Regions from separate parts of the Romboutsia sp. 1001713B170207_170306_H8 genome, predicted to be linked through region 2. Evidence: riboswitches for the same ligand, from Rfam matches in the RefSeq annotation. Region 2 holds a riboswitch; each other region holds the start of a gene.
What was found. A riboswitch is a leader RNA that binds a small molecule or an ion and turns the genes downstream of it on or off. The one in region 2 is predicted to bind S-adenosylmethionine.
Positions count from the first base shown of each region.

Region 1: it holds a riboswitch for S-adenosylmethionine, as region 2 does, so the genes downstream of both, I2A66_RS12255 (MetQ/NlpA family ABC transporter substrate-binding protein) here and I2A66_RS07185 (O-acetylhomoserine aminocarboxypropyltransferase/cysteine synthase family protein) in region 2, are expected to answer to the same signal.
Region 3: it holds a riboswitch for S-adenosylmethionine, as region 2 does, so the genes downstream of both, I2A66_RS07850 (methionine ABC transporter ATP-binding protein) here and I2A66_RS07185 (O-acetylhomoserine aminocarboxypropyltransferase/cysteine synthase family protein) in region 2, are expected to answer to the same signal.
Region 4: it holds a riboswitch for S-adenosylmethionine, as region 2 does, so the genes downstream of both, metK (methionine adenosyltransferase) here and I2A66_RS07185 (O-acetylhomoserine aminocarboxypropyltransferase/cysteine synthase family protein) in region 2, are expected to answer to the same signal.

Region 1 covers NZ_JADNAX010000006.1:60,181-68,163, reverse strand. The annotation lists gene mutL (DNA mismatch repair endonuclease MutL) at 1-109, shown strand, start outside; gene miaA (tRNA (adenosine(37)-N6)-dimethylallyltransferase MiaA) at 126-1,067, shown strand; gene hfq (RNA chaperone Hfq) at 1,152-1,412, shown strand; gene I2A66_RS12265 (GntP family permease) at 1,473-2,852, opposite strand; gene I2A66_RS12260 (methionine gamma-lyase family protein) at 3,058-4,341, shown strand; gene I2A66_RS12255 (MetQ/NlpA family ABC transporter substrate-binding protein) at 4,404-5,231, opposite strand; SAM riboswitch class I at 5,316-5,421, opposite strand; gene nifV (homocitrate synthase) at 5,748-6,905, shown strand; gene I2A66_RS12245 (isocitrate/isopropylmalate dehydrogenase family protein) at 6,921-7,916, shown strand.
Region 2 covers NZ_JADNAX010000003.1:32,656-40,638, reverse strand. The annotation lists gene I2A66_RS07230 (sensor histidine kinase) at 1-618, shown strand, start outside; gene I2A66_RS07225 (ArsR family transcriptional regulator) at 775-891, shown strand; gene I2A66_RS07220 (YdeI/OmpD-associated family protein) at 1,157-1,615, shown strand; gene I2A66_RS07215 (ASKHA domain-containing protein) at 1,652-3,199, opposite strand; gene I2A66_RS17615 (hypothetical protein) at 3,788-3,946, opposite strand; gene I2A66_RS07205 (winged helix-turn-helix transcriptional regulator) at 4,013-4,159, shown strand; gene I2A66_RS07195 (ABC transporter substrate-binding protein) at 4,733-5,788, shown strand; gene metA (homoserine O-acetyltransferase MetA) at 5,888-6,826, shown strand; SAM riboswitch class I at 6,912-7,019, shown strand; gene I2A66_RS07185 (O-acetylhomoserine aminocarboxypropyltransferase/cysteine synthase family protein) at 7,099-7,983, shown strand, end outside.
Region 3 covers NZ_JADNAX010000003.1:163,567-171,549, reverse strand. The annotation lists gene I2A66_RS07860 (hypothetical protein) at 1-447, shown strand, start outside; gene I2A66_RS07855 (hypothetical protein) at 493-1,125, shown strand; SAM riboswitch class I at 1,223-1,329, shown strand; gene I2A66_RS07850 (methionine ABC transporter ATP-binding protein) at 1,413-2,384, shown strand; gene I2A66_RS07845 (methionine ABC transporter permease) at 2,371-3,033, shown strand; gene I2A66_RS07840 (MetQ/NlpA family ABC transporter substrate-binding protein) at 3,056-3,877, shown strand; gene I2A66_RS07835 (DNA-3-methyladenine glycosylase) at 3,990-4,643, shown strand; gene I2A66_RS07830 (AbrB family transcriptional regulator) at 4,658-5,185, opposite strand; gene I2A66_RS07825 (GntR family transcriptional regulator) at 5,319-5,987, shown strand; gene proC (pyrroline-5-carboxylate reductase) at 6,125-6,928, shown strand; gene I2A66_RS07815 (ABC transporter ATP-binding protein) at 6,944-7,729, shown strand; gene I2A66_RS07810 (hypothetical protein) at 7,733-7,983, shown strand, end outside.
Region 4 covers NZ_JADNAX010000007.1:8,188-16,170, reverse strand. The annotation lists gene recD2 (SF1B family DNA helicase RecD2) at 1-1,659, opposite strand, end outside; gene metK (methionine adenosyltransferase) at 1,794-2,999, opposite strand; SAM riboswitch class I at 3,156-3,265, opposite strand; gene yyaC (spore protease YyaC) at 3,572-4,081, shown strand; gene I2A66_RS12545 (rod shape-determining protein) at 4,188-5,207, opposite strand; gene spoIIID (sporulation transcriptional regulator SpoIIID) at 5,307-5,573, opposite strand; gene I2A66_RS12535 (M23 family metallopeptidase) at 5,672-6,319, opposite strand; gene spoIID (stage II sporulation protein D) at 6,397-7,431, opposite strand; gene murA (UDP-N-acetylglucosamine 1-carboxyvinyltransferase) at 7,512-7,983, opposite strand, start outside.

The DNA of each region.
Region 1 (7,983 bases), on a different contig from region 2:
CAATCAATTAAGCTTATGTACAAATCCTTTTACTTGTCCACATGGTAGACCTATAATAGTTGAAATAACAAAAAAAGAAATTGAAAAAATGTTTAAAAGAATCATGTAATTTAAGGAAGGTTATTATGAAGAAAGTACCACTTATTATACTTACAGGACCAACTGCAGTTGGAAAAACTGATTTGTCTATTAAAATAGCTAAAAATTTGGATGCAGAAATAATATCAGCAGACTCTATGCAAATATATGAGTATATGGATGTAGGAAGTGCTAAAGTAACTAAGGAAGAGATGAGTGGAGTTACTCATTATATGATAGATGAAGTAAAGCCAGACTATAACTTCTCTGTTTCAGAATTCCAAAAAAGAGCTGATAATTATATAGAAGAAATTATTAATAAAGGAAAGTTGCCATTAGTTACAGGTGGAACAGGATTATATTTAAATTCATTAATTTATAATATGGATTTTGCAAAGTCAAATGCTAATGATGAGTTAAGAGAGACGCTTAAATTAGAACTTGAAGAAAATGGTATAGATTATATACACAATAAGCTTAAAGAACTTGATGAAGATGCAGCAAGTAGGATACACAAAAATAATACTAAAAGAGTTATAAGGGCTTTAGAAGTGTGTCTTAGTGGAGAAAAAATGAATGATTTCTCAAAAGATTTACAATTTAATGATAAATATGAACCGATAATTATAGTCTTAAATAGAGACAGAGCTCACTTATATGAAAGAATTAATAAAAGAGTAGACATAATGTTGGAAAAAGGTCTAGTAGATGAAGTTAAAAACTTACTTAATATGGGATACTCTAGAGATTTAATATCTATGCAAGGTATAGGATATAAAGAAATTATTAAATATCTAGATAGTGAGTATGCATATGATGAAGCTATAGAAATAATAAAAAGAGATTCTAGAAGATATGCTAAAAGGCAAATTACATGGTTTAAAAGGTATAAAGAAGCTAAATGGTTTAATCTAGATGAATATGAAGATTTCGACATATTAGAAAAAGATGTATTAAGTTTTATTGAAAATAGTATTAAACTTGTATAAAATATAATATAGAATAGTGTAAAATATTAAATAAAATATATACATAATTTTAAAATTTAATTTATCTCGGGAGGGTATTAGGCAATGAAAAATTCAGTTTTAAATTTACAGGATTTATTTTTAAATAATGCAAGAAAAGAAAGAATACCTGTAACTATATACTTAATGAATGGAGTTAAAGTTAAAGGTGTTGTAAAAGGATTTGATAGTTACATAATCTTAGTAGAAGGGGATAACAGACAACAAAATATGATATATAAACATGCAGTATCAACTATGATACCTGATAAAAATATAAATCTACAAAATAATCAAGTTCAAGCTACTACTAATAATAGATATTAATAATTTAAAATATAAAAAGACTCAAACTGATCTTATTTCTAGTTTGAGTCTTTTTATATTTTAAGTGTAATATATTGAAGTTACTATAACTATTATAGTAGTCACAAATATTGGTATAAGTACAGAGGTAATAAATATATCTTTATATGAATCTTTATGAGTTAATCCACAAATAGCCAGTGTTGTAATTACAGCACCGTTATGTGGAAGTGTATCTAGTCCACCTGAAGCAAGAGAAGCGATTCTATGCATGATTTGTGGTGATATGTTAAGAGTATTACTCATAGCTATAAAAGTATGTGCTAGTGAATCTAATGTTATAGTAAGACCTCCTGAAGCAGAAGCAGTAATACCACATATTATATTTACCGATAAAGCTTCTGATACTATAGGGTTAGAAGATATATGAAGTATTATTGATTGTAATGTAATAAATACAGGTAAAGACTTTATAACACTTCCATAACCAACAATGGCACTTGAACTAAGTAAAGGTAAAAATGAATTTGAAATACCTCCGTTAATAACATTATTTAAGTTAGATATTTTTTTGAAGTTAAGCAATATTATAAATGATATAGCTATGACAATAGAAATAATAACACTCCATGTTCCAGATACATTATCTAAAGTAAGATTATACTTATTTAGATATGAACCATCAATAAGTTTATAAAATACCTTAGAAAAGAATAAATTACTTGTAAATATAATCAATATTGGTGCAAGTGCTACAAATATATTTGGAGGATCTTTAGAATCAATGTTACTATTTTCTATAAAATGGTTACCGTAGCCTTCTAAATTTAATTCAGCTTTTTTTACACGGTATGTAAGCCATGTCATACCAAGTGTTAGCATTAGCAAACTAGCCACTATTCCTATTAATGGAGCGGAAAATGTATCTGTTCCAAAGTATCTCATAGGTATAACGTTTTGAATTTCTGGAGTTCCAGGAAGAGCAGTCATAGTAAATGTAAATGCACCTAATGCAATAGTCCCTGGAATTAATCTCTTAGGGATATTGGACTCTTTAAAAAGTACATTTGCTATTGGATACAAGACAAATGCAACAGTAAACAAAGATACACCTCCATAGGTTAAAAGTGCACCAGCAAGTACTACAGCTAATATAGTTTTGTCTTTTCCTAAATTATTCGTAATGAAGTTTGCTATAGACTTAGCATACATAACTTCTTCCATTAACTTTGCAAAAATAGCACCTGTTAGAAAGATTGGAAAATAGTTTTTTACAAAGTTAGAAAAACCACCCATATATATTTCTGTGTAATGAACCATTAAATGTGTACTAGATTCTCCACCTATAATTAATACAGTCAATAATGCTACTAGTGGAGCAGTTATAATTGTTGAATATCCCTTATAAGCTAATATTATTATCAAAGATAATGATAAAATTAATCCAATCATACCTATCATATTAAGTTGTCCTCTTTCTATATTAATATTTAGATTATTGTATATATTAATATATCCAAAAATAAAAATTTAAAGTATTGTAATTACAAATAGTATTAATATATTATTATACTTAAAATACTATATTAAGTATAAACTTGCAGTAATATATGTGATATGGTAAAATTCTAATGTTAAAATTAAACAAAAAGACAGGTGGAATAAAATGCTTAATGAAACTAAAGATCTACTAAAAGGATTTTATGGACTTGATAATGAAACTTTTGAATTAGCAGAAGAAGTAATGAAGGACATAGAACCTCAGTTTGAAAAACTAAAACAAATAAGAGAATTTAATCAATATAAAGTATTAAAGGCAATGCAGGAAGCTCATTTAAGTGATAATCACTTTAACTGGACTACTGGTTACGGATATAATGACATAGGTCGTGAAAAAGTAGAAGAAATATTTGCAAATGTATTTGGAGCAGAAGATGCACTAGTTAGACCGATAATAGTAAATGGAACTCATGCATTAAGTCTATGTGTACAAGGTATTGTAAGACCAGGTGATGAAATACTTTCAGTTACTGGTGCACCTTATGATACCCTACAAGGAGTTATAGGTATAAGGGAAGAAAAAGGATCTTTAAAAGAGTTTGGAGTTACATATGATCAAGTTGACTTTTTAGAGGATGGAAATATAGATTTAGAAGGTATAAAAAATAAAATAAATGATAGAACTAAGCTTGTAATGATACAAAGGTCTAAGGGATACGCTTGGAGAAAATCTCTTACAATAGAAGATATAAAAGAAGCTGTAGAAACTGTAAAATCAATCAATAAAGATATAATAGTTATGGTTGACAACTGTTATGGAGAATTTTTAGATACAAAAGAGCCTACAGAAGTTGGCGTAGATATAATGGCTGGTTCTTTAATTAAAAACCCAGGTGGTGGTCTTGCATTAACAGGTGGGTATATCGCTGGTAAGAAAGAATTAGTTGAAATGATATCATATAGATTAACAACTCCAGGAATAGGTAAAGAATGTGGACTTACATTTGGAACTACAAGAACAGTTCTTCAAGGATTTTTCATGGCACCATATGTTACCTCTCAAGCTGTAATGGGTGCTATATTCTGTGCAAGAGCATTTGAAAAATTAGGATATGACGTACTTCCAAAATATGATGATTTAAGAAGTGATATAATTCAAGTTGTTAGGCTTAATAATGCTGATGAAGTTATAAGCTTCTGTCAAGGAGTACAAGCTGCAGCTCCAGTTGATTCTTACGTTAGACCAGAGCCATGGGCAATGCCAGGTTATGACAGTGAAGTAATAATGGCAGCAGGTGCATTCATACAAGGATCTTCAATAGAATTAAGTGCAGATGCTCCTATAAGACCTCCATATAATGTATACTTCCAAGGTGGACTTACATTTGATCATTCTAAGATGGGTACATTAAAAGCAATTCAGTCTATGAAAAAAGCGAAAAATAAATAATAAATTATATAAAATAGCTCCTATTATGTTAAATAACATGTAGGAGCTATTTTTAGTTATATTTAAAATGTAGGAATTATTATACCTTTATAATGTTCTTTTAAGAAGCTTCTAGACTCATCAGATGTTAAAATCTTTTTTAATATTTCTATTTTTTCACTATTTAAGTCTTCAGTTCTGCATGCTAATACATTTTCGTATGTACCGTCTATTTCTGGAGAGTATATACTTTGTTTATTTGCATCTAATCCGGCAGCAGCAGCAAAATTACCATTTATGAATGCAGCATCTACATCTTGTAATAATGAAGGCAATTGACTAGCGTCAGCTTCTATAAATTCTATATTTCTTTTATTCTCAATTATATCTTTTGCAGAAGATAGTTCTACACCTTCCTTTAATTTTATTACTCCTTCATCTTCTAATATTTTTAAGGCTCTAGATCCATTTGTTGGATCATTAGGTATTGCAAACTTATCTCCAGATTTTAATTCATCAAAAGATTTTATTTTATTTGAGTATGCTTGTAGAGGAACTTCATATAGTCCTACCACATCTGTTAAATCATATCCTTGCTTTTCTATAGATTCATTTAAATATGGTCTATGTTGGAATAAATTAGCGTCAATCTCACTATCAGCTAATGCTGTATTTGGAGTAGTATAGTCATTAAATGTTACTATTTCAAGTTCATAACCTTCTTTTTCTACTTCAGATTTTAGATGTTCAAATAATTCTGTACCTGGAACTTGCATAGCGCCAACAGCTATTGTTTTATCATTTTTACTTGATACATTACTTTTAGTTGAACACCCTACAGCTGAGATACCTAGTGTTAAAGATAACACGACTCCTAATAATTTCTTGTTAAATAATTTTTTAAGTTTCATATAAGATCCCCCTTAAGTTTATTATGAAATAAGCCTAAAAAATATAAAAAATCCTGAGTATAAACTCAGGTTAACTTCAGTTTATACTTATCTTCCAGCTATGTGCTGCAGGATTTAGCACCATGTATATAAGAAATATACTGGTTGCCGGGTTTCAAAGGGCCAGTCCCTCCACCTCTCTTGATAAGGCTTATTTAATTTATATTTATATTAATATAAATTAATCAAATTGTAAATAACTTTTTAGATTTTTCTGAATATAAATTAAATTTGATGAAATTTTGAGCTATAAGATATATTAATAAATAAAATTTTATTGAATATGAAATATGTATATAAAAACTTTCATTTTTGATTAATTTAATAAATATTATAAAATTAATGCAACATTGAAAAATAACGAATATAATATATAAAAAGATTTAAAATCTAACTTATAAAAATAATAAAATGAAATTTATTAAATAAATTATGCAGCTAGTATAAAATTTAATGATATAAATAAGGGGGGATTTTATGTGTGTTATTGACAAAAAACATTCTAAGGGAGTAAGTATAGTTGATACAACATTAAGAGATGGAGAGCAAACAGCAGGTGTAGTTTTTGCTAATCATGAAAAAATAGCAATTGCAGAAATGTTAAGTGATTTAGGTATAAATCAATTAGAAGTAGGAATACCTGCTATGGGTGGAGATGAGAAAGAAGTGATAAAGTCTATATGTAAAAGAAACTTAAAACCCAGTATTATGGCATGGAATAGAGCAGTGATTACAGATCTAGAAAATTCTATAGATTGTGGTGTAGATGCAGTTGCTATTTCTGTATCAGTATCTGATATACACATACAACATAAGTTAAAAACTTCGAGAGAATGGGTTTTAGAAAATATGGTAAAAGCAGTAGAATTTGCAAAGCAAAATGGATTATATGTTTCTGTTAATGGTGAAGATGCATCTAGAGCAGATTTTGATTTTTTAGTTAAATTTATAGAATTAGCAAAGCAAGCTGGAGCTAATAGATTTAGATATTGTGATACTGTAGGTGTAATGGAACCATTTGCCATAAAAGATATTATATTTGGATTATACAATAAAACTAAGTTTGATATAGAAATGCATACACATAATGATTTTGGAATGGCTACGGCTAATGCAATAGCGGGTGTTCTTGGAGGTGCTAATCATATTGGTGTTACTGTAAATGGCTTAGGAGAGAGAGCTGGGAATGCTGCATTAGAAGAGGTCTTAATGGCTTTAAAATACGTTTATAAATATGAAGTAAATGTAGATACAACAAAGTTTAAATATATATCAGAATATGTTTCTAATGCATCAGGAAGAGAATTACCAAAGTGGAAAGCTATAGTAGGAGATAACATGTTTAAACATGAATCTGGTATTCATGCAGACGGAGCGATAAAAAACCCAACTAATTATGAAGCATTCGATCCAAAAGAAGTTGGTCTTGAAAGACAAATAGTAATAGGTAAACATTCTGGTAAAGCAGCTATTGTAAATAAATTTAAGGAATATGGAATAAATTTAAATGAAAAAGAAGCTAGTATGATGTTAGAAGCTGTAAGAGCATTATCTATAAGAGCAAAAAGAACTTTATTCGATAAGGAGTTAGTACAAATATATCAAGATATTAAAAAATATATAAATAAAAACTAATTGGAGGAAATTAAAATGTATAAAATTACTTTAATACCAGGAGATGGTATAGGACCAGAAATATGTAAGGCTATGGTTAAGGTAGTAGAATCTACAGGTGTAAATATAGAATGGGAAGAAGTTATTGCAGGTAAAAATGCAATAGAAAAATACAATACACCTATACCGAAACATGTAATAGATACTGTAAAGAAAAATAAGGTTGCAATAAAGGGACCAATAACCACTCCTATAGGTAAAGGATTTAGAAGTGTCAATGTAACTTTAAGACAGGAATTAGACTTATATGCGAATTTAAGACCGATAAAAACATTTAAAGGTATTAAATCAAGATACGAAGATGTAGATTTAGTTATAGTTAGAGAAAATACAGAAGACTTATATACAGGAATAGAACACAAATTAGGGGAGTATGGTGCTGAAAGCATAAAAATAATAACTAAAGAAGCTTCTAAAAGAATAATTCAATTTGCTTGTGATTATGTTAATGATAATAATAGAAATAAATTAACTTGTGTTCATAAAGCCAATATAATGAAGTTAACAGATGGTCTATTTTTAAATATATTTAGAGGTATATGTGAAAAACATGATTTTGAATATAACGATTTAATAGTAGATGCTGCTGCTATGAATTTAGTATTAAATCCTGAAAAATATGATGTGATGGTAATGCCTAATTTGTATGGAGATATACTATCTGATTTATGTGCAGGATTAGTAGGTGGATTAGGAATAATACCTGGCGCAAATATAGGAAAAGATTATGCTGTATTTGAAGCAGTTCATGGAAGTGCACCAGATATTGCGAATCAAAATAAAGCAAATCCTACAGCAATTATTCAATCCGCAGTTATGATGCTTAAATACTTAGGCGAACAAGATAAAGCTATAAAAATTGAAAATGCACTTAAGCATGTATTTATGGAAGGAAAAGTAATGACTTCTGATTTAGGGGGAAGCGCAACTACACAAGAGTTTGTAGAGGAAATTTGTAAACACATCAAATAGAATTATATTAAGAGCTATATCAAGAAAGAGTTAGCTCTTTTTGATTTATTTACATAATAAAATTATA
Region 2 (7,983 bases):
GATCGAATGACAAGGTTAGTAAACAATATTATGGATTTATCTAAGATAGATATAGGTGTTTTAAAAGCTGATTTTAAAAATTATAATATAATATCTATTGTAGAAGATGTAACTTTATCTGTTGTAGAATATGCATCACTAAAGAATATAAATATACAATTTGATACAGATGAAGAAGAGCAAATAATAAAATGTGATGCTTATATGATAGAGAGAGTTATGCTTAACCTATTGTCAAATGCAATTAAATTTTCTAGTGAAAATGCAAATATTTTTGTAAATATACTAACAAATAAAAAATGGATTGAAATAAATGTAACAGATGAAGGAATAGGAATCTCTAAAGAAAATCAAAATATAATATTTAATAAATTTGTGCAAATAGATAAATCATTTACAAGAGCAAATGAAGGAAGTGGCATAGGTTTAAGTATAGTACAGTCTATAATAAATCTTCATGAAGGAATTATAAATGTAGAGAGTGAGCTAAATAAAGGTACAGTATTTAGAATAGTATTACCGAATAAATGCATAGAAAATAAAAGTTCAACTATATACAATGTTGATAATTATAAAGTAAAATTGGAATTATCAGATATATATGAGGTTAGTATATAGTAGATATTTAAAATAATAAAAAATATGAAGGATATATCACTTTTATAAGTGCTAAATTCTTCATATTTTTTATTCTAACATATACGAGAGTATTTACATTTATAATAAAGTAAATTATTATATGAGTAAAATCAATTTGATATAAGAGATTATAAAATGGAACTAATGAAAATAAAGGCATTATGTGATGAAACCCGAATTAGGATTATAAATATTTTAAGCGATGGTACGCTTTGCGTATGTGAAATAGAGTCAATATTAGAAATAAGTTAATTAAGTGTATCAAGATATTTAAATAAATTGATGAATGCAAACTTAGTAACTTATTATAAAATAAATGATGATATATTAAAGAATCATGAATTTATAAATTTTATACTAGAGGAAGAATTGAAACAAGATGAAAAGTTAAAAAAATGACTATAAAATACTTCAATGCTATAACAATGCTGGACTTAACTGTGAAAATATAGAAAAAGTATATAAAGAAGAGAAATAGATTGGACTTAAAAGAAGATTACAGTTTGGAGGAAATAATATGGTCTATAAATTTAAAGCAATAATACAAAATAGGCAAGATAAAGATGCTACTTATATAGAAATACCATTTGATGTAGAAAAAGAATTTGGATCAAAAAGAGTAAAGGTAAAAGCGACTTTCGATGGAATAAAATATAGAGGATCTATTGTAAAAATGGGTACCCCTTGTTACATTATAGGTATTACTAAAGATATAAGAAAGCAAATTAGTAAAGATGCAGGAGACAACGTATTTGTTGAAATAGAAAAAGATGAAGAAATTAGAGTAGTTGAATTACCAGATGATTTTAAATATGCTCTTATTGAAAATGAATTTGCTATGAAATTTTATGATAGTTTATCATATTCATCCAAAAGAAAATATGTACAATGGATAGATAGTGCTAAAAAAGTTGAAACAAGAGAGAAGAGAATAGTTGAAGCAGTTTCAAAATTAGAAAATAAAATTAAACTTTAAATAATATATAAAGTACTAAAGGTTTATTTATAACCTTTAGTACTTTATAATATTTCTTTTTATAAGTTCTTTTTTTACACTTGGATAAGAATCTAAGTTAGTATGTGGTAGAAAGCTTGCAGCTCTCATTTTTCCAACAAAGTCTGTAGCATTACTAAGTTGTAAATACTCTATATTATTTTTTATTTCATAAATATCATTTAATAAATATCTATTAGTAAGTAAATTATATGCACCTTTTAAAGATGTATTTCCTGGGCAAATTATTTTATTGGATTCTAAATCAGGATATATACCGATTGTTATAGCAGCGTTTAGATTTAAATGCGTTCCAAAAGCACCAGCTATATAAAATAAATCTAAATCATTTATATCTAGGCCTATCTCCTCTAATAAATAAGCTACCATTGTATTTGCAGCTGCTTTAGTTTTTAAAAACTGCTTTATATCATTTTGAGTAAAAGTTAGACTTATACCATTGAAACTCTCTTCCTGAGATACATATTCAACAGCATAATCATTTTCAAATTTAATTATTGATGGTGAATTATTAGGAAGTAAAGTTCCTGCAAAATCAATACATTTATTTAAAAATAGTTCTGAAATTAAATCAACTATTCCTGAACCACAAATTCCTTTAGGCTTTTCATTATTAATAGTCGTATATATAATTTTATTATTTATGATTTTTATACTATCAATAGCTCCAGTAGTAGCTCTCATACCATACTTACTAATTCCACCTTCTAGTGCAGGTCCAGCAGCACCTGCAGCTGCAACAAGAAAATCTTTATTTCCTATAACTAACTCACCATTTGTGCCTATATCTATAAAAGCTGATAATTTATCTTTTTTATGAATACCAGTATATAAGAGTCCGCTTATAATATCTCCACCTAGATAATTTGCTACAGATGGAAAACAGTAAACATATCCATTTATGGGCAAATCTAAATCTTTTCCATAAATAAATCCACAGTCATTGAGTACAGGTGTAAATGGATATTGGAAAATTGTCCATGGATCGAGTCCTAATAAGAAATGTATCATAGTTGTATTTCCTGCAATAGTCATTATAGGACACTCTCTTACATGTATATTAGTCTTATTTTCTAGTGAACTTAGTAATTCTTTTAGGCTTTCTATAGTTATATTTTTAATTTCTTCTAATCCATATTTATTTTCCTTTGTATAAAATATTCTACTTAAGATATCATCACCATATTTAATTTGTTTATTAAATACACTTTCTTCTGCAATTATATATCCATTATTTAAGTTAATTAATTGCATTATTATTGTTGTACTTCCCAAATCTACAGCCAGTCCATAATGTTCATTTGTTGTATCGTTTTCTTCTATTCTTGTAATTATCCAGTCATTTTCTCTTTTAACCATAGTAACTGTGATTTTAAAATTATTATTACGACACAATGGATATAAGGATTTTGTTATATTGTATGGCATTATAACATTTTTATATTTAGCATTTAAAAAATTTAATATCCTATCCTTATCTCCAGTTGTATCATTACTATCAGGGATATTTAGTTCTAGGTATATCTTTTCACTTAATGATTTCAATATTTTCACCTCTATTAATTTTAGTTCACATTATAAATAATAGTATAAAATTTATAATATCTCAGTAATTTTGTTATTAATAAGTTTTTGTAATTGTTTTGATATAAATTTAATAATGCTCATATGTTAGAATTTAATTAGAAAAAAATAAAAATTTGTGGAATAGTAAAAGAATATGTATAAATATCGTATTAAGATGAAAAGGTGGTGATTATAATGGGAGGTTTTACTAGAATATCAATGATAGCAATGACGATATAAGCAACTTTTTAGTTTTTTATATCTGTAGTAATTATAAAGTTAAGGTGGAAAAAGGAATAGAAAAATATCAAATAAATTTAACATATATATGTAATTAATGGATATAGGTAAGTTTTTATAAAAAACTAACTATACCTTTAGAAATTATTATTTAATAGATTCATAATCTATTTTAGATTCTTCATCAGTTACCTCAATTTTAAATATAACAGGTCTAATACCATCGTTATATGAGCAGATTGCAATTCATTTATTGTCTATCCAATCATCATAGTAAAACTCTTCACTACCATGAGATAAAGCAAATACATATTGATACATCACCTTCTATGCTTCATCACATGATCCTTCAGGATTTGCATAGTCCCCGTAAAGTATATCTCCAACTTTATATATAGGGCAGTTTCCTAGATTCTTATATCCATACTTTTTTGATAAATCTTCGTGAAATGTTGTTTTTAAAACTTCTATTTTACACTTTTTCATAAAAAAAGCCTCCTAATAAATATTAAAAAATGAGCATGAAAAAATATAATAAATCTGATTTAATTAATGTTAAGTGATAAGATTCTTAATAATCAACTACAAGACTTAGAAAGAGATGGGATTATTATACGAAAAGAATACCTTCAAATTCCTTCTAAGGTTGAGTATTCACTTTCAAAAAGATGTTTATCATTAATGCCTATTTTAGAGTAAATGTGTAAATGGGGTGAAAATAATAGAGATAATAGTTATTAAAAATATAAGTTTTTTTATTGAACTTTAGGTATATAATAAATATTAGTAAATTAAAATATAAGTATATTATATACTTAAAGGAGAAAAGCATAATGAATAGTGGACAAGAGAAATTCTTTAATTTTATAATTGAAAGAGTTGATGTACAAAATCAAAATAAAGCAAAAAAATTATTAAATGAAAGCTTCTCAAAGCAAGATTAAGGAACTTTTAACAAAGAATATATGATAAGCTTTATTCCAAGAATGTTACAGTTAATCAAACATGAATGTATAGAAGAAGTAAAAAATATAATGACTAATCATAAAGCTTAAAATGGTAAAAAGTATATATAAGTTATTATCTAGTTTTTGTACATAGTAAAGTAAATTTAAAAATAAAAAAATCCTACAAAATACTTGTTGGATTTTTTTATTTTAATTATAATATACAATGCTATTTAAATAATTGTTAAAATTACTCATAAAGTAGTTTATAAAACTTATTTAAGGGTATTATCAAATTTATATAATAATGGAAGGAAATTATAGTATGAAAAAATTATTGAAATTATTAAGTTTGTCAATATGTACAATAATTGTTGCTACATCTTTTGTAGGATGCAGTAAAAATTATACAGAAGAAATAAACTTTTTCAACTATGGAGAAAACATAGACGATGAAACAATAAAAGAATTCGAAAAAGAGTACGGCATAAAAGTAAATATGGAAACTTTTGATGATATGGAAGCAATGTATCAAAAAGTTAGCAGTGGAGCAGTTAAATATGATGTTATATTAGTATCAGATGCATTAATGCCAAGAATGATTTCTAAAAATCTTATACAGAAGTTAAATAAGGATAACATACCTAATATATCTCAAATGGATGAAAATTATTTAGATTTAGATATAGACCCAGGTAATAAGTACTCAGTTCCATATATGTTTGGAACAGTAGGCCTTATATATAACAAAGATGTAGTAAAAGAAGAAGTAAATAGTTGGGACATATTGTGGAATGAAAAATATAAAGGCAAAATATTTATGTTTGATACATATAGAGATACAATAGGAGTAGCGTTAAAGAAACTTGGATATTCTTTAAATTCAACTAACCCAGAAGAATTAAAAGAAGCAGAAACATTATTATTAGAGCAAAGAAAACTAGTTGATCCAATATATGGTGTAGATAATGGAACAGTAATGATTCCAGCTGGAGAAAGTGATATAAATATGATATGGTCTGGAGAAGGATTAAATCTTCAAGAAGAAAATCCAAACCTAGTTTATGTAGTCCCAGAGGAAGGAGCAAACTTCTGGATTGATAGTTTATGTATACCATCAAATGCTAAAAATGTAGAAGCTGCGGAGAAGTTTATAAATTTTGTAAGTGATAAAGAAAGTGCATTGAGAATAGCAGATGAGATAGGATATACAACACCAAATAAGGAAGCTAGAGAAATGCAACCAGAAGAAGTAAAGAATAATCCAAATGCATATATGACTTCAGAAATAATGGATAGATGTGAAATTTATGCAGATTTTACATTAGATGTTAAAAAGATGTATGATGAAGTTTGGTTAAATATAAAATCAAATGATTAATATATGTGAGGGAAGATTAAATATCTTTCCTTATTTTTATGCTATAATTTAATTCAAATGAGCTTAGGAAACTAGAGATAAAAAAGGGGGAAGGCTTATATGCCAATAAGAATACCAAAAGAACTACCAGCATTTGAAGTTCTATCAAATGAAAATATATTTGTAATGAATACACAAAGGGCTAACACACAAGACATTAGGCCTTTAAAAATAGGAATATTAAATCTTATGCCTATAAAAATTCAAGCAGAAAATCAACTTTTAAGGTATTTATCAAATACACCACTTCAAGTAGAAATAACATTACTTCAAACTAGAACTTATAAGTGTAGCCATACACCAATAGAACACTTAGAAAAATTTTATAGATATATAGATGATGTAAAAGATCAAAAGTTTGATGGGCTAATTATAACTGGAGCACCAGTAGAGAAAATGGAATTTGAAGATGTTGAATATTGGGATGAGTTAAAAGAAATAATGGAGTGGACTAAGAGCAATGTATTTTCAACAATGCATATATGTTGGGGGGCTCAAGCTGCACTTTACTATCATTATAATATTGAAAAATATACTTTAGATAAAAAATTATTTGGAGTATATAAACATTGGAATAACTGCCAGTATGAAAATTTGACAAGAGGATTAAATGATATATTTTATGCTCCACACTCAAGACACACATCAATAAAAAGAGAAGATATAGAAAATATAAAAGAATTAGATATATTGTCAGAATCTGAGGAAGCTGGAGTATTTATAGTAGCAAGTAATGATAGAAGGCAAATATTTATAACGGGTCATTTAGAGTATGATAGAGATACTTTAAAAAATGAATACTTTAGAGATTTAAATAAAGGTCTTGAAATAGAAATTCCTATGTACTACTTTGAAAATGACGATGTAAACTCTATACCTAGAGTTAATTGGAGGGAAAGTGCTAATATAGTATTTGGAAATTGGCTAAACTACTGTGTATATCAAGATACACCTTATAATATTAATGACATAGGAATTAATTTGGTTAAAGTAAAATAAATTTTATATAAATAAAATAAATAAGTTTGTTGCATGATGATATAATGTAAAATACAATATACTTAATTAAATAAACTTAAATGAAATCTTATTTAGAGAGGTGGAGGGATAGGCCCTATGAAACCCAGCAACCAGTATTAAAAATATATGGTGCTAATTCCTACTTATGTATTATTCATAAGAAAGATAAGAGAGTATGCTTTGGAAATTAGGCCCTCTTTTATAAAAGAGGGTTTTATTATTTTTTTTATATATTATAGGGGGCATTAAGAATGGGAAATAGAAAATTAGGATTTGATACAATACAAGTTCACGGAGGACAAAATCCAGATCCAACAACAGGTTCTAGAGCTGTGCCAATATATCAAACTACATCTTATGTATTTAACAGTGTTGAACACGGAGCAAACTTATTTTCACTTAAAGAAGAAGGTAATATTTATACAAGGATTATGAATCCAACAACAGATGTTTTTGAACAAAGAATGGCACTATTAGAAGGCGGAGTAGGTGCAGTTGCGGTAGCATCAGGTTCAGCAGCTATAACTTATGCTATTTTAAATATATTAGGATCAGGAGATGAAATAGTATCAGCAGGAACTTTATATGGAGGTACTTTTAACTTATTTTCTACAACGCTGCCAAGACTTGGAATCAAGACCACATTTGTAGACTGCGATAATCCTGAAAATTTTAAGCATGCTATTAATGAAAATACTAAAGCTTTATACATTGAAACTATAGGTAATCCGGTAATAAATATAGCGGATATAGAAGCTATTGCAAAAATTGCACATGAAAATAATATACCACTTATAGTTGATAATACTTTTGGAACACCATATTTAGTTAAGCCCTTTGAATTTGGTGCAGATATAGTAGTTCACTCAGCTACAAAGTTTATAGGTGGTCATGGAACGTCTATAGGAGGGGTTGTAATTGATTCTGGGAATTTTGATTGGGAAGGTAGTGGTAAATTTGATGTCCTTGTGGAGCCAGATTCAAGTTATCATGGTATGAGCTACACAAAAGATGCAGGTAAAGCAGCCTACATTACTAAATTAAGAGTCCAACTTTTAAGGGATACAGGTGCTTGTATAAGTCCATTTAATTCATTTTTATTATTACAGGGGCTTGAAACCTTATCACTAAGACTT
Region 3 (7,983 bases), 130 kb from region 2:
AGTAAAGATGAGTACAAGGATTTATTAACTAAGAATTATGAAAAATATTTAGAACCTATAGATATAAAGGATGAAAGTGTAGATGATTTACTAGATAATAACAGTAACTTAAATAATGAAGAGTTAATAAAGAATTATGAAAATTTATTATCAGATAGTAAAAATAATATAGAATCATTTAAGAAATCTATAACAGGATTAAAAATAATTGATTCTAAATTACAAGAATTAAATAGTGATTTAATATCATACTCAGATAAAGCAATTGAAATAATAATAAAAAAACAAGATGATTTAAATTTAAAGAAAGAAGATTTATTAAAAAGTGATAAAAACTCATTAATAAATTATTTAGATAGAGAATTAGATGAAATAGATAATAATGATAATATTGATGATGTTTTAGATAAAATAGAAGATTTATTAGGTATAGATTTAAGTAAATAATTAAAAATAATAAGGAGTACTACATAAAACTAAGGAGGAAGTAAAATGGAATTAAAAAAATTATTAGCACTAGGATTAGCGTTAGGTTTATCAGTAGGATCAGTTGGTTGTACTAATAAAAAGGGTGAAACTACAACAGATAATAACACTAATACAACACAAAATAGCACTACAACACAAGATAATGGGTATTTAAATACAGAGTATGCAAATACTTACTCTGGTCTTTACACTAATAATATATCTCCTTTAAATAATTATGCAATGTATAGTAGTGTAGATGAAGTAAATAACGCTTATAAAACTAAAGAATACCCTGGTAATGAAAAATATTTATCAGAAGTAAAAGCAGCGTATCAAGATAGTAAAGAAAAATTACAAGCTTTTGTTAATGGATTAAAAAATGATGCAAAAACTGATGATGCAAAATTAAAAGAAGCAAATCAAGAGCTTATAGATGAAGGTGAAGATTTAATAGAAGAAATAGATGAAAAAATAAGTAGATTAGATACAATTCCTAAAGATGCATACAATAAGAGCCAAGATGAATTTATTAAATTAGTTGATGATACAACTAAAGTTGAAAATGATGTTAGATCTGAGTTTGATAAAATGATAAAAGATATGAATAATATGTTAGGAATAGATACTACATCTAATAATGGAAAAAACAAATAGTCTAAAAAGTGTGCAAAATAAAAATATTCAGAAAATATATTGACATATGGAAAAAAAACTATAATATATAAATCATAGAAGTACAAAATAAAATAATTCCTTATCAAGAGAGGTGGAGGGACTGGCCCGATGAAACCCAGCAACCAGTATATTTTATATACAAGGTGCTAAATCCTGCAATTCATAAGAATTGAAAGATGAGTATAAACTGCTTACAAAAGCCTGAGTTTATACTCAGGCTTTTTAAATTTAAAGCGTTAATTGAATTATATTTGGGAGGAGTAAATATGATAAGCATTAAAAATGTAAACAAATATTATGGTGATACTAAGGTTTTGAATAATGTTAATATGGAAATTAAAAATGGGGAAATTTTTGGAATTATTGGCCATAGTGGAGCTGGAAAGTCAACGCTGCTTAGATGTATAAATGGCTTAGAGGACTATCAAGAAGGTTGCGTACTTGTAGGAGAGAAAGAAGTCAAATCATTAAAAGGAGAGGGACTTAGATTACTTAGAAAAGATTTAGGAATGATATTTCAACACTTTTCACTATTAGAAAGAAAGACGGTATTTGAAAATGTAGCCTTACCATTAGAATGTTTTAAATATTCTAAGAAAGAAAAAGAAGAAAGAGTAAAGGAATTATTAGACCTAGTAGGTTTAAGTGATAAAAGTAATATTAAACCAAGAAACTTAAGTGGAGGTCAAAAGCAAAGAGTAGCAATAGCAAGAGCATTAGCATTAAATCCAAAGGTTCTTCTTTGTGATGAAGCAACTTCAGCATTAGACCCAAATACTACAAAATCAATACTTAGTTTATTACAAGATATAAATAAAAAGTTTGGAATAACAATTATTATGGTAACTCACCAAATGGAAGTTATAAAGCAAATATGCACAAGAGTAGCAATAATGGAAGATGGTGAAGTTTTAGATATAAATGAAACAGAAGAAGTTTTTTTTAATGATAGTAAAGCACTTAGTAAGTTAATTGGGGAAGAAAATATAATTTTACCAAAAGGAACTAATATAAAAATATTATTCCCTAAAAATGTTTCTAACAGTTGTGTCATAACAAGTATGGCTAGAAATTTAGATATAGATTTCTCAATCGTATTTGGAAGGTTAGAGAAATTCAGAGATGAAATATTAGGGTCATTAATTATAAATGTATCTTCAGAATATGGAGATAGAGTTAAAGCATACTTAGAAAGTGAAGGGCTAAGATGGGAGGAGATAAACAATGAATCAAACTAGTTTAAGTACATTTTTAACAGAAATTTTAGGAGAAGCGCTCTTAGAAACATTATACATGATATTAGTACCAACAATACTTGCAACAATAATTGGATTTATATTAGCAATAACATTAGTTGTAACAAAGCCAAATGGATTAAAGCCTTGTAGTTTAATATATAAAGTATTAGGATTTATAGTTAATATTTTTAGAAGTTTCCCATTTATTATACTTATAGTTGCTTTAATTCCATTTACAAGACTAATAGTTGGCACATCAATAGGAGAAGAAGCTGCAATAGTTCCTATAACTGTTGGTGCAGCTCCATTTATAGCTAGAATAATAGAGAGTGCATTAAATGAAGTTGATTATGGATTAATAGAAGCTGCAAAATCATTTGGAGCTACTAAAACTCAAATAGTATTTAAAGTAATGATAAAAGAAGCAATGCCTTCTATTGTGTCAGGAATAACATTATCAGTAATTTCAATACTAGGATATACTGCAATGGCAGGTGCTGTTGGGGCTGGTGGACTTGGAAATGTAGCGCTTACTTATGGACATCAAAGATTTGATACAGCAGTAATGATTTACACAGTAATAACTCTTATAATAATTGTTCAAATAATACAAAGTTTAGGAAATTTAGCTTATAAAAAACTAAAATAGTATATAATAGAGGGATAAAATTATGAAATTAAAAAAAATATTAGGATTAGGTTTGGGATTAGTGATAATGACATCAGTAGTGGGATGCTCTTTAGGTGAGAATAGTAGCAAAAAAGCAGATGCATCAGAAGATAAAACAATAGTTGTAGGTGCATCATCAACTCCTCATGCAGAAATACTAGATGCAATAAAACCTCTAGTAGAAGAAAAAGGATATAAATTAGATGTGAAAATATTTGATGATTACGTATTGCCAAATACAGCTTTATCTGAAGGGGCTTTAGATGCTAACTATTTTCAGCATATTCCATATTTAGAAGAAACAGTAAGCCAAAAAGGATATGATTTAACTTACTCTGTTAAGGTACATCTAGAACCAATGGGAGTGTACTCAAATAAACTAAAATCATTAGGTGAGTTAAAAGATAATTCAAAAATAGCAATACCAAATGACCCTACTAATGGATCAAGAGCTATACAATTATTAGCTGATAATGGATTAATAAAGGTTGATAATAAAGAATTATTAACAGTAAAAGATATATCTGAAAACAATAAAAATATAGAGTTTATAGAAGTAGAAGCAGCTCAACTTCCAAGCGTATTGCAAGATGTAGATGCAGCTGTAATAAATACAAATTATGCATTAAGCGCAAACTTAAATCCAACAGAGGATGCTATAGCAATAGAATCTTCAGATTCACCATATTCAAATGTATTAGCATGCAGAGAAGATAATAAGGAAAGTGAGAAGATAAAAGTTTTATCTGATGCTTTAACTAGCGATAAAGCAAAGAACTTTATTGAAGAAAAATATGAAGGTAGTATAATACCATCATTTTAGTAATTAATTCTTGAACTGGGATATTATTATATTCCAGTTTTCTTCATACTATTATACATATTTAAAGTCGTGATATACTAAGTTTAAATACATTTATAAAGGAGATGCTACTTTGGATAAACATTTTTTTCAACAAGATGCAATAGAATTAGCTAAAAGTATTTTAGGTATGTATCTGATAAGAGAGTATGATGGAAAACAAATAGTAAGTAAAATTGTAGAAACAGAAAGTTATATGGGAATAAATGATAAAGCAGCTCACGTATATAAGGATAAAAAAACAAATAGGACAAAACCTTTATACTTAGAGGGAGGTCACATATATGTTTATTTAATTTATGGTATGTATTATTGTCTAAATATATCTGCAAATAAAGAAAATATACCCGAATGTGTTTTAATTAGAGCTGTGGAACCTATTGAAAATATAGATGAAATATCAGAAAATAGATATAAAAAAGAATATAAAGACTTAAATACATATCAAAGAAAAAATATTACAAATGGACCAGGAAAGCTTTGTATGGGACTAAAAATAGATAAAAGCTTAAATGAAAAAAGTATATTAGGAGATGAATTATACATAAGTGATTTTTATTATAAAAATAATGAAAAAATTTATGCAGATAATAACTTTGAAATTGAGATAGGAAAAAGAATAAATATAGATTATGCTCAAGAAGCTAAAGATTATCTTTGGAGATTTTATATAAAAAATAATAAATATGTTTCTGTAATTGAAAAAAATAAAACTGTGAGCAAGTAAAGCTCCCAGTTTTATTATAAAAGTTTAGTTGTAATAAATCTTATAACTATAGGTAAAACTGTTAATACAGTTGTTAATCTAGTAAGATGAAGTAAAGCAACAATATGTGTTTGTGCACCAAATGATTCAGACATAATAACCATATCTGTTAAACCACCAGGAGCTGAACTAAATAACGCAGTTGGCAAATCAAGTCCTGTAGTTTTATGTAATATAAGTCCTAAAATTATACTTAAAAAAGTTAATCCAATAACTAAGATTATAGATGGGATTATAAGTTTTTTTAGACCTAAAATAGAATCCATAGTAAAATTAAGTCCAATTATACAGCCAATAACTATTTGTGCAATAGTTTTGAAGTTAGAAGGAACGTAACCTTTACTGATAAAAACGTTATATATACCAACAGAAATCATAGACCCAATCATAGCTCCTGCAGGAATTTTTAACTTAACCCCAATTACTCCTCCAATAGAGCCAATAGCTAAAGTGTATATTATTTTGTCTAATCCAATAGCCGAGCTTAAAATAGCCTTATCCATATATATCCTCCTAGATTATGTCATTAATTTTGATTATACAATACAAGTATTCATTTTGCTACATAAAACACTTTAAGAACACTAAATAATATTGTAATATATATATGGATTATAATTTTTTAAGGAGTGTAAAATGGAAACTGTATTTAAAAAAATAGACGTTACAGACTTAAGACCAATAAGAGAAGTAGTTTTAGATGAAATAAGAAGTGCAATCTTTGAAAATAAAATAAAGCCTGGAGATAGATTAGTAGAAAATGTAATTGCATCTAGCATGGGTATAAGTAGAACGCCTGTAAGAGAAGCTTTAAGACAATTAGAGATAGAAGGATTAGCAGTAAATATTCCAAGAAGAGGTACATTAGTAAAAGGAATTTCAAAGGAAGATGCTATGGAAATTTACGATTTAAGGGAAGTTTTAGAAGGGTTAGCAGTAAGGCTAGCTTGTTTAAACATATCTAGAAGAGAAATAAATCGTTTAAAAGAAATTATAGATATAATGAAAGAAACTATGAATGAAGAAAATTATGATGAATATATGAAAGCACATACTGAATATAATGATATAATTATGTCAGCTAGTAAAAATAAAAGATTATTATCACAAATAGAAAATATATATGAATACTTAAAAAGCTTAAGAAAAGTAGGATTACATGCAATAGAGAAAAGATCGGATATTTTAGAAGAGCATATAAAAATAGTACAAGCAATTGACAAAGGTAATGAATATTTAGCAGAGGAAGAAGCTAGAAAGCATGTTAGAAATGCTAAAAAGAGATTTATTGAATCAACTAAATAATATATAGAGAGTTAACGATATAATTACTTGTTAACTCTATTTTTTTATATATAAAATTTTAAAAATTTATATCTATAAATGATATAATAAAAAGAAATTGGAATAAAATGAAATTTAATATTTTAAGGAGGTTAAATATGAAAAGGATAGGATTTATAGGTGCAGGGAATATGGCATCTGCGATAATTGGAGGTATAATTAATTCTAAATTATTAAATACAGATCAAATAATAGCTTCAGCTTTAAGTGAATCTACATTAGAAAGAATAAAAATAGATTTTGGAATAGAGACTACTAAGGATTCAAAGGAAGTAGTTAAAAATTCAGATATAATTGTAGTTGCTGTTAAACCCAATATTTATGATATAGTACTAGAAGAAGTTAAAGAATTTATAGATGATGAAAAATTAATAGTAACAATAGCTGCAGGAAAAAGTATAGAGTCAGTAGAAGCAGTTATAGGAAGTGATAAAAAAATAATTAGAACTATGCCAAATACACCAGCTTTAGTGAATGAAGGAATGTCTGCTATTTGCCCAAATAAAAATATAACAAAAGAAGATTTAGATTTAGTAATAGAATTGTTTAATTCATTTGGAAAATCTGAAGTAGTTAAAGAATCTTTAATCGATTCAGTAATAGGAGTGAGTGGTTCATCACCTGCATATGTATTTATGTTTATAGAAGCATTAGCTGATGGAGCAGTAAAAGAAGGTATGCCAAGAAATCAAGCGTATAAGTTTGCAGCACAAGCTGTTATGGGTTCTGCAAAGATGGTTTTAGAAAGTGGAAAACATCCAGGTGAATTAAAGGATATGGTTTGTTCTCCAGGTGGAACAACTATAGATGCTGTTGCTGTATTAGAAGAAGAAAATCTGAGAGCATCTGTTATAAAAGCTGTAAGTAAGGCTGCAAAAAAATCAAAAAAAATGAGTAAATAATAAAAGGGGATCATAATGTTTGATAGCGATAAAATAATTGAGATAAAAAATTTAAAAATGAGCTATGGAGAAAAAGAAGTATTAAAAGGTATTAATTTAGATATAAATAAAGGGCAAATTATAGGATATATTGGTCCGAATGGTGCGGGAAAAAGTACTACTATAAAAATAATTTTAGGTATTATAGATGGTTATGACGGAGAAATAAAATTATTTGGAAGAAATATCAAAGAAAAAGAATTTGAATACAAAAACAAAATAGGTTATGTTCCAGAAGTTGTAAAAGTATATGAAAGCTTAACTGCAAGGGAGTATTTGACATTTATAGGTCAACTATACGGACTAGATTATAAAAAGTGTGATGATAAATCTAGAAAGCTTATGAATGTTTTAGGAATAGGAGAAGCATATGAAAGTAGAATATCATCCTACTCAAAAGGTATGAAACAAAAGGTAGCTATAATATCTTCATTATTGCATAATCCAGATATATTATTTCTAGATGAACCATTAAGTGGTTTAGATGCAAATAGTGTTCTTCTTATTAAAGAAATAATAAGCAAATTAAAAGAAGATGGAAAAACTATTTTTTACTCATCTCACATTATGGAAGTTGTAGAAAAGATAAGCGATAGAATAATAGTTTTAAATGATGGAAATATAGCTGCAGATGGTAATTTTGAAGAGATAAAAAGCGCTAGCTTTGATGGATCTTTAGAAGAAATATTTAATAATATAACTGGATTTGATGAGCATGATAACCTATCAACACAGTTTATAGATATTTTAAATGAGGTGTAGAATATGAAAAATTATTTTACACTTAGAATATTAGATTTATTTAAAGGTATTTATACAAAGTTTGGTGTTGATTATAATACTATGAGATTAATTCTTCAAGTAAAGCTTACATTAGATAGTAGAAGGGTTCCTAATACTATAGATAATAGTAAAAATTTAAAAGAAAAAAACTATTTTTATAGTTCATTAATTGTATATGCTATATTAGGTGTTATGTATATACCAATGTTATTTATGAATATTGATATAAGACT
Region 4 (7,983 bases), on a different contig from region 2:
CTTCCTCATAGATGCTAAAACTTGTATATCTTTCAATTTATCAAATTTATAAAATCTAGGTAACCTCTCACTTACAATTTCTACTATCTCATCTAGGATTTCTTCATTTGTATTTCTTTTTATAAAGAAGAAATCTTTACCCTTTGCATTTAAATATAATGGTTCACCTTTGTTTATTTTATGTGCATTAACTACTATCATACTCTCTTGAGCTTGTCTAAATATTTCATTTAACTTAACTACATTTATTACCTTAGAATCAATTATATCTTTTAAAACATTTCCGGCTCCAACTGAAGGTAACTGATCGCTATCTCCAACTAATATAACCCGTGTTCCAGGCTTTATCGCCCGTAGTACACTATACATCAATAGTATATCTACCATTGATACTTCATCTAAAATTACAACATCTGCATTAATTGGATCTTCTTCATTTTTTAAGAACATTAAATCATCACTATCAGTAGCAAATCCCATTTCTAATAATCTATGTATAGTTCTTGCTTCTCTTTGAGACGTCTCACTCATTCTCTTTGCTGCACGACCTGTAGGTGCTGCTAATACTACCCTTTTTTTATTATTTTCAAAGATTTTTATTATAGTATTTATAGTCGTAGTTTTACCAGTCCCTGGTCCTCCAGTTATAACTAAAACACCTGTATTTATAGCTTCTTTAACCGCTAATACTTGATTATTAGCTAATTTTATATTTTCCTCTTCTTCTAAAAGTCTAATTTCTTCATCTATATCAATGTTTAAATCATCAACTTCACTTTGAGATAATTTAATTATTTGCTTGCATACACCATTTTCTGACATATAATATGGCATTAGATAAACTAACTGATTATTATTTAATAATTCTATATGTACTTTTTGATCATAAGCTAGCCCCATAATACAATTATCTATCATAGACTCGTCTACATCTAATATTTTTTTAGATTCTTGAATTAAAATATCCTTCGGTAAATATGTATGACCACTACTCAATGACTGATTTAAAGCATATAATATGCCTTGACATATTCTATCTTCTGAATATTTATCTATACCAATTTTGCTAGCAATTTCATCTGCTATTTTAAATCCAATTCCTCTTATATCTTCTGCCAGTCTATATGGATTTTTATTAATAATGTCTATCGATTTATTTTTATATCTTTTGTATATTTTTAAGCAGTAATTAGGAGTTATACCATATGGAGATAGTTCTATTATTATATTTCGAAGTTCTCTGTTTTCTTCATAACTTTTTACTATTTGTTTTAATTTTTTTCCACCTATGCCTTCTACTTCTTCTAAACGTTCTGGATTATTTTGTATTATATCTAGTGTATTCACACCAAATTTATCAATAATCCTCTTTGCCATTTTCTCACCTATACCATGTATCATTCCAGATGCTAAATATGCATATATACCTTCTAGAGATGTTGGTGTAACCGGCATAAATTTACTTACTTCAAATTGAGTTCCATAAGTTTTATGATTTACCCACTTTCCTTCTACTTCTATGCTCTCTCCTACTGATAAAGTTGGCATACATCCAACGATTACAATTTCATCCATACTATTTGCCAAATGAGCTATAGTATATCCATTGTCTTCATTTTTAAATACTATGTCACTTATCATTCCTTCTATTCTTTCCATATCACTTCTCCTACAAACAAATAGTGTCTTTATCATACACCTAATTTGTAACTATTATACATTTTATAAACAATAAAATAAAGGGCACATTAAAAGATATATCATATCTTAAATATGCCCTTTGTGCTATTTATCTATTTCATCATTTCACATTCTAATGCTTGTTTTCTTAATGTTTCTGCTTTATCAGTTCTTTCCCATGGTAAGTTTAAGTCATTTCTTCCAAAGTGTCCATAAGCTGCTACTTGTTTATAGATAGGTTTTCTTAGATCTAAATCTCTTATAATTGCTCCTGGTCTTAAGTCAAAGTTTTTATTTACCAATTCAACTAATGCTTCTTCTGAAACTTTTCCAGTACCAAATGTATCTATAAATATTGATAAAGGCTTAGCAACACCTATAGCATATGCTAACTCTATCTCACACTTTTCAGCAAGTCCTGCTGCTACTATATTTTTAGCAACATATCTTGCAGCATAAGCTGCTGATCTATCAACTTTAGTTGGATCTTTTCCTGAGAATGCTCCACCACCATGTCTAGAATATCCTCCATAAGTATCTATTATTATTTTTCTACCAGTAAGACCTGTATCCCCTTGAGGACCTCCTATAACGAATCTTCCTGTTGGGTTTATATATATCATAGTTTCTTCATCAAGTAATTCAGCTGGTATAACATGTTTAATTACATGCTCTATTAAATCTCTTCTTATTGTATCATTATCTATATCTTCTGAATGTTGAGTAGATATAAGAACTGTATGAACTCTAATAGCTTTAGTTCCATCATATTCAACTGTAACTTGAGTTTTACCATCAGGTCTTAAGTAATCTAGTAATCCAGATTTTCTAACTTCAGTTAATCTTCTAGCTAATTTATGTGCTAATGATATTGGTAGTGGCATTAATTCTTCAGTTTCATTACATGCAAAACCGAACATTATTCCCTGATCTCCTGCACCAACATTTTCAATTTCCTCTTCTGTAACTTCTCCAACCTTATTTTCTAAAGCTTCATCAACACCCATAGCTATATCTCCTGATTGCTCATCTATAGATGTAATTACAGCACAAGTATTGCAGTCAAATCCAAATTTAGCTCTTGTATATCCTATTTCTTCTACTGTACTTCTTACTAATTTTGGAATATCAACATATGCTGATGTAGTTATTTCACCCGCAACTAAAACTAAACCTGTTGTAACAGTTGTTTCACAAGCTACTCTTGATAATGGGTCCTTTTCTAATAATGCATCTAGTATTGCATCTGATATTTGATCACAGATCTTATCTGGATGCCCTTCTGTAACTGATTCTGATGTAAATAAATGTCTTGCCATTTTATATCCTCCCTTTAATTTAATAAATTATATTTTTTTATTTTGTATAAATTGTAGGGGTTTATATTAATTGAACTATTAATCTTTTCAATTAAAAAAACCTCTCCTTATACAAGAAGAGGTTAATCATTACACATTTAATGTACTAATTAACTAACCTCATCTTTCAAGACTTATAAAAAATCTTGTAGGAATTAGCACCTTTTCCCTTTTGGGGCGGTTGCCGGGCTTCATAGGGCCTATCCCTCAGCCTCTCTTGATAAGGTAATAAATATTTTCATATTTATTATGAGTCGTTTTTATCCTTATTAATAATATTTTCTTTTTTTATTTTAATTATTAACTTTAGATATATATTACTATTTTTTTAATTTAATGTCAAGGATATATAGTTTTATATGTCAGTAATTGTTATTTAAAAATAACAAGTTTTTGTGATTTTATCTATATAATATATAGTAGGGGTAATTATTTAAAATTTACTTTTATATTATAATATGATGCGTTATTAAAACTTAAGGTTAGGCATTTTTTAGATTATATATTCATATATTTTTGAAGGAGGTGTTCCTATGTATTTAGCTAAAGTAAATTATAAAAAAGAAAATGTAGCTCAAGTGTTAAGCTTAATACTAAAAGATATTATAAACGAAAATACTATTGTTATTTGTATAGGAACAGATAGGGCTATAGGTGATGCTCTTGGCCCTTTAGTTGGAACTATGCTAAAAAATAGCGATTTTAAATACCCTGTTTACGGTACTTTAGATAATCCTATTCATGCTTTAAATATATACGAGTCAATTGAAGAAATAAAAAATCTTCATCCTAAAGGAGAGTTTCTAGCTATAGATGCTTGCCTAGGAGCTAAAAATAGTATAGGTAATATACAAATTAGAAAAGGTCCTATTTTACCTGGAAAAGGTGTTGGTAAAAAACTACCTCAAGTTGGAAGTTACTCAATAGTAGGTATAGTAGATAAGATTGATGAAAGCAATAGATTTTCATTTAATAATGTTCGTCTTAGCTTTGTCTTAGAACTATCAGAAACTATAGCTCTTTCTTTACTTCTTGCTACTTAAAAAGTAACCGGTATCAATATACTTAAAATTATATAATAAAAAATGAACTCTAGTTTATTTCTAGAGTTCATTTTTTATATCTTAATAATCTTAAAATAATATTTAATTATCTCTTTTTAAACGTCCCACCCGTTTCTAATAAATCTAATGAACTTAATGAGCTTCCAGTTCCTTTTGCAACACAAGATAATGCATCTTCAGCTACAATTACCTTTATTCCTGTGCTTTCTTCAATTCTCTTATCTAAACCGTCTAATAAAGAGCCTCCACCTGTCATTATAATCCCTCTATCACTTATATCTGCAGCCAACTCTGGTGGCGTTTGTTCTAGTACAAAACGTGTAGCTACTAATATTTGTTCTATACATTCACTAATTGCATCTAGTATTTCAGCAGAAGATATTTTCATAGATTCTGGAAGACCTGTAATTAAGTTTCTTCCACTAACTTTCATATATCTTTCTTCTTCTAATTTCATTGCAGTACCTATTTCAATCTTTAGCTTTTCTGCACTTCTTTCTCCTATAAGAAGGTTCTTTTGTTTTTTTATATACCTTACTATAGCTTCATCAAATTTATCTCCACCAACTTTTATAGATGTACTTACAACAGCTCCTCCTAGAGATATAATTGCTATATCAGCAGTACCTCCTCCAATATCTATTACCATATTTCCATTTGGTTGAGATATATCTACTCCAGCTCCGATTGCTGCTGCTATTGGCTCTTCAATTATATAAACCTCTCTTGCTCCAGCTAAACGTGTAGCTTCTTCTACGGCTCTTTTCTCAACTTCTGTAACGCCCGTTGGAACACATACCATTATTCTTGGCATAAAAAATCTTCCGAATCCTTTTTTATCTACCACTTTTTCAACAAAGTACTTTAACATTTTTTCAGTAACATCATAGTCTGATATTACACCATCTCTTAATGGTCTTATAGCAACTATATTACCTGGTGTTCTACCTATCATTCTTCTAGCTTCTTCACCTACTGCTAATACTGAATTAGTTCTTTTATCTATAGCTACAACAGATGGTTCTTCTAAAACTATACCTTTTCCACTTACATAAACTATTACATTTGCCGTCCCTAAATCTATACCTATATCAACTCTAGCCATATTTTCAACTCCTCTTTGTCTTTCTACTTTTGTATATCTTATACTCCTAGATACAAGATATACAAATTTCATAATTTAGTCAAGAAAAAGATGTAGGTTTTATCCTACATCTTTTTTGTGTTCTTTCTCATATTTTAGCTTTGTTGCTAAACCTCCCCTTATATGTCTTTCAGATTTATTTTTTTCTAAAACCTTTTTAACCTCTTTTGCTAGAGATGGGTTTATTTCTTCTAATCGTTCAGTTACATCTTTGTGTATGGTACTTTTACTTACTCCAAAAGTTTTGGCAGTTTGTCTTACAGTAGTATTTTTCTCTAGTATATATTTTGCTACGATTATGGCTCTTTCCTCTATATGCGATTTCAAAATTTCCCCTCCCTCATATACCAGCCTTAATGATATATATGTAAAAATAAAAAAAAATATAACAGACTTTATCAAAATGATTAAGCCTGTTATATTTTTTAATTTACTAAAGACATTGGATCTATAGAGTTTTCGCCTTCATAAGCTTCTACATGTATATGCTCTTCTTCTTTACACTCTACTCTAGTTGTATTTCCAGCTAGCCCTATACATTCGCCTTCCTTTATGTCTTGATTTTTTTCTACTTTTATATCTTCACCTAAGTTTGAATATACCACCGTTACATTATCAGACTTCACTTTTACTGACATTCCATATTCATCATCTTCATACACATCTACCACTGTACCGTCCATTAGTGACTTTATTTCTTGATTGCTTACTACACTTACATCGATACCTTTGTGTATTTCCCATACATTTAAAGTTTTTGAATAACTAGGTTCAGTTTCTGAATACTCTCTTATTACCTCTTTGCCAAGAAAACTTAGTTTGTTATCTATCTTTTCTTGATTCTCTTTTGCATTACTTAAGTTTTGGTCAGAATCAGTTGTTGTTGCTATTGCATCTTCTTCTTTATCATTATCTATTAAGTGTATTTCTTCATTATCTTCTACAATTTTATCATTGCTGGCTAATTTGTTTACATTATTATTTGTTAGCCAAACTCCTCCTATCGCTACTAAACAAACGCATACAAATAGTGATAAATAGAAAATATCATTTTCTAATAACTTTTTCTTCATACAGCACCTCCAAATATATTAATACATTTGGAGTGTTTCCTGTATTTTCTAATTTTATACAATTTATCTACACATTTTTAATATAAATCTTTTATTTCCACTCCAGTGTAGTAATGTTTCAGTATTTCATAATATAAAAAGCCTTCTTCTGCCATTCCTTGAGCTCCCCATTGACTCATACCAACACCGTGTCCGTATCCCTTTACATTAAATCGTACATTGTCCTCACTAAGTTTTATTTCAAAATTAGCTGAATTAAGATTGAATACACTTCTAATATTAACTCCTGTTAATTCTTTATCTCCTATTTTAATCTTGTCTACAGCTCCTCCTGTACTTCTATTTAATATTTTAATTTCATTCTCTAAATCATTTGAATTTATGCTTATACTCGGATAACTACTTTTTATATATCTTATAAAATCAGATTTGCTTATAACTACTTCTGATGTGTATTTTGGTGATTCTCCATCATATGGACTACTTACTGATCTTAAATATGGATACATGGTTGAAAAAACTTCTTCACTATCTTCTGTTTTTCCTGATGATGTAGAAAAATATAATGGTAGTATAGGTTCACCATTATATACTAAAATTTGCCCTCTAGTTTCATCAACAGCCTGTTTTATTTTAGTATATGATTCATTCATCCACTCACTACCATTTGTTGCTTCTAACTCTTCATAACTTTTATATTCTTGGCAATGCTTATAGTTGGTACATACTACTGCATTATTATGTCCACTTGCACTTGGATTTTCTTTTTTATACATTACAAATGTCCTTGCTGCTATAGCCTGAGCTTTTAATGCTTCTATATCAAACTTTGCTGACATTTCTCCTGATAATACACCATATAAGTAAACTTCTATATTCATAGACTCTATTTTACCTTTATTTGTGTTATATACATTTATTGCAGGCACATCTCCATTAACAGTTTCATAGTTAGTTTGCTCATTTTGCTCTTCAACATTACCAATCTTAACTTTAAATCCTTCTTCCATACTACTTGTACTTGGTTCCTTAAAAAAAATAGTACTAATAGCAACTGGTACAAGTATACATACAAAAACTAATCCCGCTAAAATTACTAAAGGGTTCTTCATATACTTTCCTCCTTAGCTTGGCTAATTATCTTTAAAGTATATGAAAAACCCCTTACATTTATTACTTAACTATTATTTAACTAATCTTCTACGATTTCTATATTTCCACCTAGTGCTGTTATCTTCTTGTCGATATCTACATATCCTCTTTGTATATGGTATATTTCACCTATTTCAGTGTCTCCTTCAGCTATAAGACCACATAATATAAGCGCTGCTCCTGCTCTTAAATCTGTAGCATTAACTTTCGCTCCGTACAGTTTATCTACACCTTTTACTACAGCCGTTCTTCCTTCTATTTTTATGTTTGCACCCATTCTATTGAACTCTGCAACATGCATGTATCTATTTTCAAAAACAGTTTCTATAACTACACCTGTCCCTTTAGATACAGTAAGCATAGCCATAAATTGAGCTTGAACATCTGTTGGGAATCCTGGATGTGGTAAAGTTTTTATATCTATTGATTTTAAAGTCTCTGGACCTATAACTCTAACTGCATTTTCTAACTCTATTATTTTACATCCAGCTTCTTTTAATTTAGCTGTAACT